4 regions of the Streptococcus iniae genome follow, and region 1 is predicted to be linked to each of the others. Evidence: predicted binding sites of a transcription regulator. Region 1 holds the regulator's gene; each other region holds the start of a gene.

Region 1 (2,208 bases):
CAGATAAAATAAAACAATCATGTGATCATATTGGAATTGCATGCCTAGATCACATCATTGTTAGTAAAGAAGGGTATTATAGTTTTAGAGAAAAATCCAATCTTTTTTAAAGAGTATAGGATTGAATGAAATAGTTAAATATTTCAGCATCTTGGCTTCGAGCATTTTGTAAAAGTTCGGGATGCCATTGTAAGCCAATAAAACCGATTTCAGAATTATTAGAAATCACAGCTTCGATGGTTTCATCTCTTGGATCTCTAGCAATAACAGAGAGATCAGGAGCTAAATCCTTGATACATTGATGGTGCAAGGAATTTATTGCTGCTTGCGATCCAAAAATATCATTAAGAAATGATGTTTCTTCAATAGTGATATCATGACAAGTTGTATCAGATGGTGTCTCTTGCCAATGACCTGAAATATTTTGATGAAGACTGCCACCTAGAAATACATTCATTAATTGCATGCCTCGACAAATTCCTAAAATAGGCTTTCTTTGTTTAATAGCTTCTTTGATCAGTTCGATTTCATATTCATCTCTTTCAAGAAAGAAGTCATCATCAAAGGCATTTTTGTCTTCATTATAATATTTAGGGTCAACATTTTGACCACCTATAAGAATTAATTTATCAATGTTAGAGACATAAGTCTGTGCAGCCTCTTGATCACCAATTGGCAATAAAAGAGGAATACCACCTGATTTTATGACGGCTTCTGAAAAACCTGCTGGCGCATATGTCCAAGGCAGGTCATCAAGTGTTCTATTTAAACGCTGGTTTGCGCTAATTCCGATGATTGGTTTAGGCATTAAAACTCCTAGAAATTATTATTATGATTCATAAAGTAAAGAAGGGTTTGTAGTTCGCTTGTTAGGTCAACGTATTGAACAATTACCCCTTTAGGGACTTGCAAATGAAAGGGAGCAAAACTTAGGATCCCTTTGATTCCTGCTTCAACTAATTGGTCAGCAACTTCTTGTGCATAGATACTGGGAACAGTTAAAATAGCAGTTTCAATATCACTTTCTTGGACATGCTCCTTAATGCTTGAAATGCCATAAACTGGGATACCATCACTTGTTTTTGTGCCTACAATATCATTATCATCGACATCAAAAGCCATTGCTATTTGCATCTTATTACGGTCATGGAAGCGGTAGTGTAGTAAGGCACGACCAATATTACCACAACCAACCAACAAAACATTAGTTGTTGAATGGTCATTTAGTAAGTCAGCAAAAAAGTTCATCAATTTAGTCACATCATATCCAAAACCACGTCGTCCAAGCTCACCGAAGTAAGAAAAGTCTCGACGAACAGTGGCAGAATCAATGCCCATTGCATCTGCAATTTGTTTTGAGCTAGCTTTCTCAACTTGATCGGCATGAAATCTTTTAAAAATACGATAGTAAAGTGATAGTCGTTTAGCGGTTGCTTTTGGAATAGATTTATCAATAACCACAATAGTTACTCCTTTTTTAATGTTAATTAATTTCTGTCTTATTTCTATCTCTATTGTAACAAAAAGTTTGTGAATTATGCAACAGCTAAACAAAAATATTCCATTAAAATGAGAAATTGAATAAAAAAAGACGTTATCATTAAAGTAGGGTCTCTAATAATAACATCACTTGGATTAATGCTTATTTTCTTGGCTTAAGTAGAAGTAGAGGTCACCAAAATTTCCCTTATAATCTAATTCTTTTCCATTTACAAGAAGTTTTTTAACCTTTAGATAATCAGCTATCAAGATATTACAAGAATGTTGGGCTCTTTCTAAAGCTTCCATATCATCATAAGTAATGATTTTTTCTTGTTTACTTTCGTTGTAATAAGTAATCTCAATCATATCTTACCTCCATAATAGATTAATATACTTATTATACCTATTTTGGTAGAGTAGCTCAACTGATTGGATTAGAGCTCTTCTTTTGTGAAAATACCACGTTCTACTAAACTATCCATTAAAAAATAAAATTTGTCCTGTAATATTTTAGTTTGCTCTGATTTAAAGATATTAACAAGTCGTAATCCAGACATATCAGTAATAGCTAGTTTAAAAGAAGTCAAATCTTTATTGATTGTAATTTTTAGAGGAAACCCCTGACCAGAGTTTGGAACTTCTTCTAAAAGCCTTGTTAATTCATAATGACCAGGTTTAGTTTGAAAAAAGGTTGTATCTCTTAAAGTGTATTTTTTGATGTCTGAG
Region 2 (2,208 bases), 490 kb from region 1:
CGATTTTCGTGATTGAAACTGATGACGATGCCCTCCATTTTTTTAAACTTCGCTTCCTATTTTATCATAATTTATAAAAATAAGGCTGAGAATAATCTTCTCAACCTCATCATTTTTTTCATATGTTTAGATTAATGACCTTCTTTTGGATGATGGAATGCTTTGTAGTAAAAGAGACTAACAAAGATAGCGCCACCAACAATATTTCCAAGGTAAACAAAGGTAAAGTTACTTAAAAATTGCATCCAAGTAGCTGCTGATTCAAAAATAGCTGCTGGAATAATAAAGGCATTAGCCACACTATGCTGAAAGCCTAAAGCTACAAACGTCATTACTGGGAACCAAATGCCTAAAATTTTACCTGAGGCATCACCTGCACCATAATTTAACCATAAGGCTAAACCAACAAACCAATTACACCCTATACCTGAAACAAAAGCTTGCATAGGACTAGCTGCAATTTTAGCATGTGCTACTTCGATGACTTCTTGTTTGAAAATACCTGCTGAGGTTAATCCTAAAAAATGCCCAAACACAAAGGCTACAAAAATAGCGCCAATGACATTAAATAGCGTAACAACTAACCAGTTTTTAACTAAGTCAGATAAGGTAACTTTTTTAGCAAAAAAACTTGCCGACACAGCCATCATATTACCTGTAATTAGCTCACCACCAGCCATCAGAATAATGATTAAACCAATTGGAAAAGCTGCTGCCCCTAAAATACTTGAAAAGGCTCCAAAGCTTTCTAAAGCACTCGCCGCAATCCTGACATACAAGAGATAGCCAAGACTAATCATGGCACCACCAATAAATCCTAAAATAGCCTTAGCAAGAAAGCTTTTTTCAATCTTGTGGTGACCAATTGCAATCGTTGTTTCTAAAATATTTTCTGGACTTTTCATATTAACTCCTAATGTTACGTGATTCACAAATGCATTAACTAGTATAGCAATTTTTAGAAAAAATGCAAGCACTTTCAGAGAAGATTTCAGAATTTAGATGAACTTACTTTAGAAGATTTGCCTTAAGCAAGGATTTCCATAGGAAAAGAGCTAAATAGAAATCCACTAGACCATGAATAACTGTTCCGACACCAACTAGAAGAACTAGTGATAAGAGATACTTCGGATCACCTCCAGCTGGTGACGTCATGAGGTAAACTGCAATCAGCTCACCCAAACCATGAATCAGGTTAATCAATAAGCCAAAAATAAAGGTTTTAAGAGGCTGTTCAATCCACTGAGGACTTTTTTTAAGAATGATACTCGCGATGAACGCAAAAATAATTTGCGACAAAGCACGCATCACAATAACAATAGGAAATCCTGCCATAAAGAAGCCTAAAGTTGTCCCAAACCCAACAAAAATAGCAACAGGAACAGATATAAAGGTTGCTAAAAATAAGGGGACATGACTAGCTAAGGTAAAAGAAGCTGGACCAATAATGATTTTCACCGGCATTATCATTGGAATTAAAATTCCAAAAGCCGTTAAAATTGAAGCGTATGCGATTTTTTTTGTATTTTTTTGCGTCATAATGTCTCCTTCAATTATTAATCATAAAAAAAATACTTACAAGTGTCAAGACACCTGTAAGTATTTTTTTTTAAATCTAGTATAAAATATGGGCCTTGCTTAGTGCTTCTTTTATCCGTTCAAAATCAGCAAGACTTGGACAAGCAATCAAATGACTATGAAGTCCTTCTGTCAAAGATGATAGAAAATGGCCTTTAGAGTCCTTTATAGCCTCTAAAAAAAGAGCAATGTCATCTTCATTTTTGATATTCAATGGCGCTGTTAACATGCCATAGACAGGATGGTCAATTTCAACAGTAAGAATTTGTCCGCCTTGCTCAAGAATAATTGAGAGCTCCTGGTAAGTCTCTTCCGGAGAGTGCTTACAAACTATTCTACCCGAATAGTAGTGGCTGGCAACAATTTCTCTTATCATATACCCTTTTGGCGTAGATAGAATATCTGCTCCCTGCGCCCGCAATAAAGCAATGTCTCCTACAATGACTTGTCTACTGACATCAAACACTTTAGCCAATTGTGAGGCCGATAAGGTCTCTTGACTAACCGTTAGCTTCTCTAAAATTTCTTTTCTACGGTCCTTAGCTTTCATTAATATCCTTTCCTAGCATTTTCTTACCACTATCATATCATAAAAAACCAGGTAAGAAAAAGAAGAAAAAATCAGGCCGT
Region 3 (2,208 bases), 680 kb from region 1:
TACTTTTTCAAAGAGAGTTAAACTGTTCACTTTATTCTTAATTTTTAGAACATCAATCGTACATAAAAAAGCCCTTAAAAAGGGCTTTAATAGATTTTAAATTCTCAATTAAGCTTTGTTTGCTGATCCGAATACGTCAATACGTTCTTCTACAGCGCCTTGAACAGCTTTGATTCCTGGTGCCAAGAATTTACGTGGGTCAAATAATTTTTTACCATCGTATTCTGCTTCGTTAGCATCGTAGTTACGTGCAAATTCACGAGTTGCATCAGAGAAAGCGATTTGGCTTTCAGTGTTAACGTTAACTTTAGCAACACCAAGTTTGATAGCTGCTTTGATTTGATCATCAGGAATACCTGATCCACCGTGCAATACGATTGGGAATCCTGGTACAGCAGCAGCTAATTTTTCTAAGTGGTCAAGAGCAAGACCTTCCCAGTTAGCTGGGTATGGACCATGAATGTTACCGATACCAGCAGCAAGGAAATCAATTCCAGTTGCAACCATAGCTTTAGCGTCTTCGATTGGAGCAAGTTCACCTTTACCAACGATTCCGTCTTCTTCACCACCGATAGTTCCAACTTCAGCTTCTACAGAAACACCTTTTGCATGAGCGATTTTAACAACTTCTGCTGTTTTCGCAAGGTTTTCTTCAACTGGAAGGTGTGAACCGTCAAACATGATTGAAGAGTAACCAACTTCAATACATTCTAAAGCATCTTCATAATGACCGTGGTCAAGGTGAATAGCTACAGGAACAGTGATTCCCATTGATTCTACAAGGTTAGAAATAAGTGATTGACATACTTTGTAACCACCCATGTATTTTGCAGCACCCATTGAAGTTTGGATAAGAACTGGAGCTTTTTTAGCTTCTGCTGCACGCAAGATAGCTTGAGTCCACTCTAAGTTGTTTGTGTTAAATCCACCAACAGCGTAGCCGTTTTCACGAGCTGCTTGTACAAATTTTTCTGCTGAAACGATTGCCATTTGTAAGGCCTCCTCTTATTTTTCGGGTATTTCCCGTTACATTGTTCATTTTAGCACAATTAGGCTGAAATTTCTAGTGTCAGCTCATGATAAAACGTTTTCGAAACACTAAATTCCTTGAAAAACCTGTTTTAACTTACTTTTCAATCTCTTTTAAGCCACAAAAAAAGATGAACCGAAGTTCATCATCTGATGCGGAAAGGGGGACTTGAACCCCCACGACCTAAAGCGGTCACAGGATCCTTAGTCCTGCGCGTCTGCCAATTCCGCCATTTCCGCTACTCATTAGCAACATAAAATATTATATCAACTATGAGTTATACTGTCAAGATTATTTTTGATATTTACTTAAAAAATCTTTGATTTCTTTTTTATAGGCTTCAGGATTGCTTTCAAAAGATTTAGCATGTTTTGCCCCTTTGGCAATATAGAGAGATTTTGGTCCTTTTGTAGCTTTATAATTGTCATAAACCATTGAAGTCGGTACAAAATTATCCTTGTTTCCATGAATAAAAAGAACAGGTAATTTGTTTTTCTTCAATTGCTCAACAGCACTGGCCTCTTGATAGCTAAAACCAGCCCGTATTTTGGAAAGAGCAGACACTTGATATAAAAGTGGAAAAGCAGGAAGCTGATACATCTCCTTAGCTTGAAACTTCAACTCTTCCCAGACACTTGAGTAACCACAATCTTCAATAATAGCCTTAACTTGTTTGGGTAATGGCTCACCGCTTGCCATCATAACAGTCGCTCCACCCATAGATAATCCAAAGTAAGTAATCTCCTGCTTAGCATTCTCTGCTAATAATTCATTTGTCCAGGCAATCAGATTTTTTCTATCATTCCAACCATAGCCAATAATATCCCCCTGACTCTTGCCATGTGCCTCATTATCAGGCATTAGAACATTATACCCTAATTCCCTAAATAAGATCGCATAGGGTTTCATATTAGCTTTACTGTTAACAAAACCATGAACAATAACAACTGTTTTAGAGGAATTGCTTTCAGCGGGTAAATACCAAGCCACTTGCTTATGCCCACGATTGGTTAAATAGCGTGTCTCAGGTTCTAATTGGTCAAATGCTTTTTGCATGCCATAAAGGGAACTTTTAGCTGTTAAACTGCTTGAATTAATAAATGATTTTTTTTCTCGGACTTGTGCCACATGAAAAAAATAAAAGCTTGCAGCAATACTAATGGTTACTAAAATGGCAA
Region 4 (2,208 bases), 1.1 Mb from region 1:
AACTTTGAATCCTGCTTGTTCTGCAATCCAAGCTGCTGGTTTACCAACGATATCTGCATTTAATTTAGCACCTGAACAGTCTTTGCTGTTAGCTTTTACACCAAAACAGAATTCTTCAAGAAGTGCTTTTTCTTTTTTGTTAACAAAGTAAGTTTTATAAGATTTGAATTCTTCAACAAAAGCTTTGTAAATTTCTTTATCAATAATAACTGCTTGCTCTGAGGCACAGACCATACCATTATCAAATGATTTAGACATAACGATATCATGAGCCGCTTGACGGATATCTGCTGATTTTTCAACATAAGCAGGAACGTTACCTGCACCTACACCAAGTGCTGGTTTCCCACATGAATAGGCTGCGCGAACCATTGCATTACCACCAGTTGCAAGGATAGTTGCAATACCATCATGATTCATCAATGCACCAGTAGCTTCCATTGATGGTTTTGAAATCCATTGAATACAGTTTTCAGGAGCACCAGCTGCAATTGCTGCATCACGAACGATTTGTGCTGCATGTGCTGAAGACTCTTGTGCTGATGGATGGAAACCAAATACGATTGGGTTACGTGTTTTCAAAGCAATCAAAGCTTTAAAGATTGCTGTTGACGTTGGGTTCGTTGTTGGTGTAACCCCACAAATAACACCTACAGGCTCAGCAATTTTTGTTAATCCAGTCATTGGATCATCTTCAATAACACCAACAGTTTTAACACCACGCATATTATTAACAACATGCTCACAAGCAAACAGGTTTTTTGTAGCTTTATCTTCAAAAACACCGCGTCCTGTTTCTTCGTGCGCATGCATAGCTAAGATACCATGAGCATCTAAGGCAGCTACAGATGCTTTAGCAACGATGTAGTCTACTTGCTCTTGATTTAATTGACGAAATTCATCTAAAGCAACCAAACCTTTTTGAACAAGTTCATCAACATGTGCTTGAGCTTCTTGTAATTTTTGTTCTGGTGAAAGTTTTTTGTCAGCCATTCTATATATCTCCTCTAGAAAACTTATTTGTTAAAAGTTTCACAATTTGTTTATGAATTAATTATAACACAAAAAAATAGTTTGTAAATAGTTTCACAATAAATTTGTGAACTTTTTTTCAATCTTTTTTTAGCAAAAAAATAAGACCTTATTTGGCCTTATTTTGCATCATTTTTTGCCGCTCTTTCAATAGCATTTTTGATGGTTGTCACATACAAATCAGCACCTACAGTATCTGCATCACTATAGTGTACCCCATCACTTCCATACCAAATTTCTGGTTTACTGATAGCTTCTTTATACCAGTCTGCAACAGTAACATAAGAATATTTCTTAGATAATTGCAACTCGTAATCCCTAGCTTCAGCAACTTGAGCTGGATTTTTAGAATTATAAGGTGAAACAAATACCAACCGATGTCCTTTTGGTAACGCATCAATAAAGTTTTGTAAATCTTCCTTATAATTATCAAGTGAATTAACCCCTACCGCTAAAACTGTAATACGCGATAAACTATTGCTTTTAATCCTATTTTCAAAAATTTCAAAAGCAAGTCCAAAATTACGACTAACCGCCGCATCTAGTTGTACTTCTGGCATATGTTTGGTAAAGGCATGACTTGATCTTAAAGCAACCGAATCTCCAATGATACTTACATCTCCTAAAGCTGAAGCATCTCCTGCTGCCAACGTATGGGTCCGGTTAATATTATTTTGGTTTTGTTGCAGCGTACTCACCAATAAATCCGTTTCAAACTTTCCAATGCTTGGCGCAGTAGCACTTCTAATCATCATCATCAAAACTAAGGCAAAAGCTGATAGAGCAATCCACAGTTTATAAGGCTGTAAATCCAGTTTGAAATCAAACAGCTTAATATCTTTACCCTGAAGCATAGGCTCAATGATATAGTAAGAGAGACTTGAAAAGAGGATTGAGAAAAACATGGTTAGGATAACAGCAGCCCAATTTGGCATCAATTGTGTAAAAATGATGTAAAATGGCCAATGAAAAAGATAGATTCCATAACTGATATCCGCAAAGTATGTCAGCACTTTAGGTTCTTGCCACTCAGGTGTTTGGTCGCTCAAAACTCTTGCGGCATAAATCATCATAGCAGTAAATAGACTTGCAAGAACAAAGCCGAAAAGGTAAGTGAAGATATGATTGAAATCAAGAGTTAAGGTTAATAGGAATAAGAGTGCAAAGGACAGCCCC

Evidence for each region. The regulator Rex, encoded in region 1, represses fermentation and respiration genes when NADH is low (regulators of the CRP and FNR family bind a similar motif). The targets are predictions, from matches to a motif close to TTGTGAANTANTTCACAA.
Region 2: the regulator Rex is predicted to act here: its motif matches at 917-934, upstream of Q9317_RS03110 (formate/nitrite transporter family protein).
Region 3: the regulator Rex is predicted to act here: its motif matches at 1,032-1,049, upstream of Q9317_RS02240 (class II fructose-bisphosphate aldolase).
Region 4: the regulator Rex is predicted to act here: its motif matches at 1,021-1,038, upstream of adhE (bifunctional acetaldehyde-CoA/alcohol dehydrogenase).

The regions. Positions count from the first base shown of each region.
Region 1 covers NZ_CP132230.1:1,112,488-1,114,695, reverse strand. Annotated here, with positions in the region: gene radC (RadC family protein) at 1-110, shown strand, start outside; gene Q9317_RS05560 (gamma-glutamyl-gamma-aminobutyrate hydrolase family protein) at 107-808, opposite strand; gene Q9317_RS05555 (redox-sensing transcriptional repressor Rex) at 817-1,461, opposite strand; gene Q9317_RS05550 (DUF4649 family protein) at 1,636-1,848, opposite strand; gene Q9317_RS05545 (DUF1831 domain-containing protein) at 1,917-2,208, opposite strand, start outside.
Region 2 covers NZ_CP132230.1:617,609-619,816, reverse strand. Annotated here, with positions in the region: gene pbp2b (penicillin-binding protein PBP2B) at 1-38, opposite strand, end outside; gene Q9317_RS03110 (formate/nitrite transporter family protein) at 132-905, opposite strand; gene Q9317_RS03105 (hypothetical protein) at 1,009-1,539, opposite strand; gene Q9317_RS03100 (transcription repressor NadR) at 1,616-2,128, opposite strand.
Region 3 covers NZ_CP132230.1:430,562-432,769, reverse strand. Annotated here, with positions in the region: gene Q9317_RS02240 (class II fructose-bisphosphate aldolase) at 109-990, opposite strand; tRNA gene Q9317_RS02235 (tRNA-Leu) at 1,184-1,269, opposite strand; gene Q9317_RS02230 (alpha/beta hydrolase) at 1,322-2,208, opposite strand, start outside.
Region 4 covers NZ_CP132230.1:58,790-60,997, reverse strand. Annotated here, with positions in the region: gene adhE (bifunctional acetaldehyde-CoA/alcohol dehydrogenase) at 1-993, opposite strand, end outside; gene Q9317_RS00360 (acyltransferase family protein) at 1,152-2,208, opposite strand, start outside.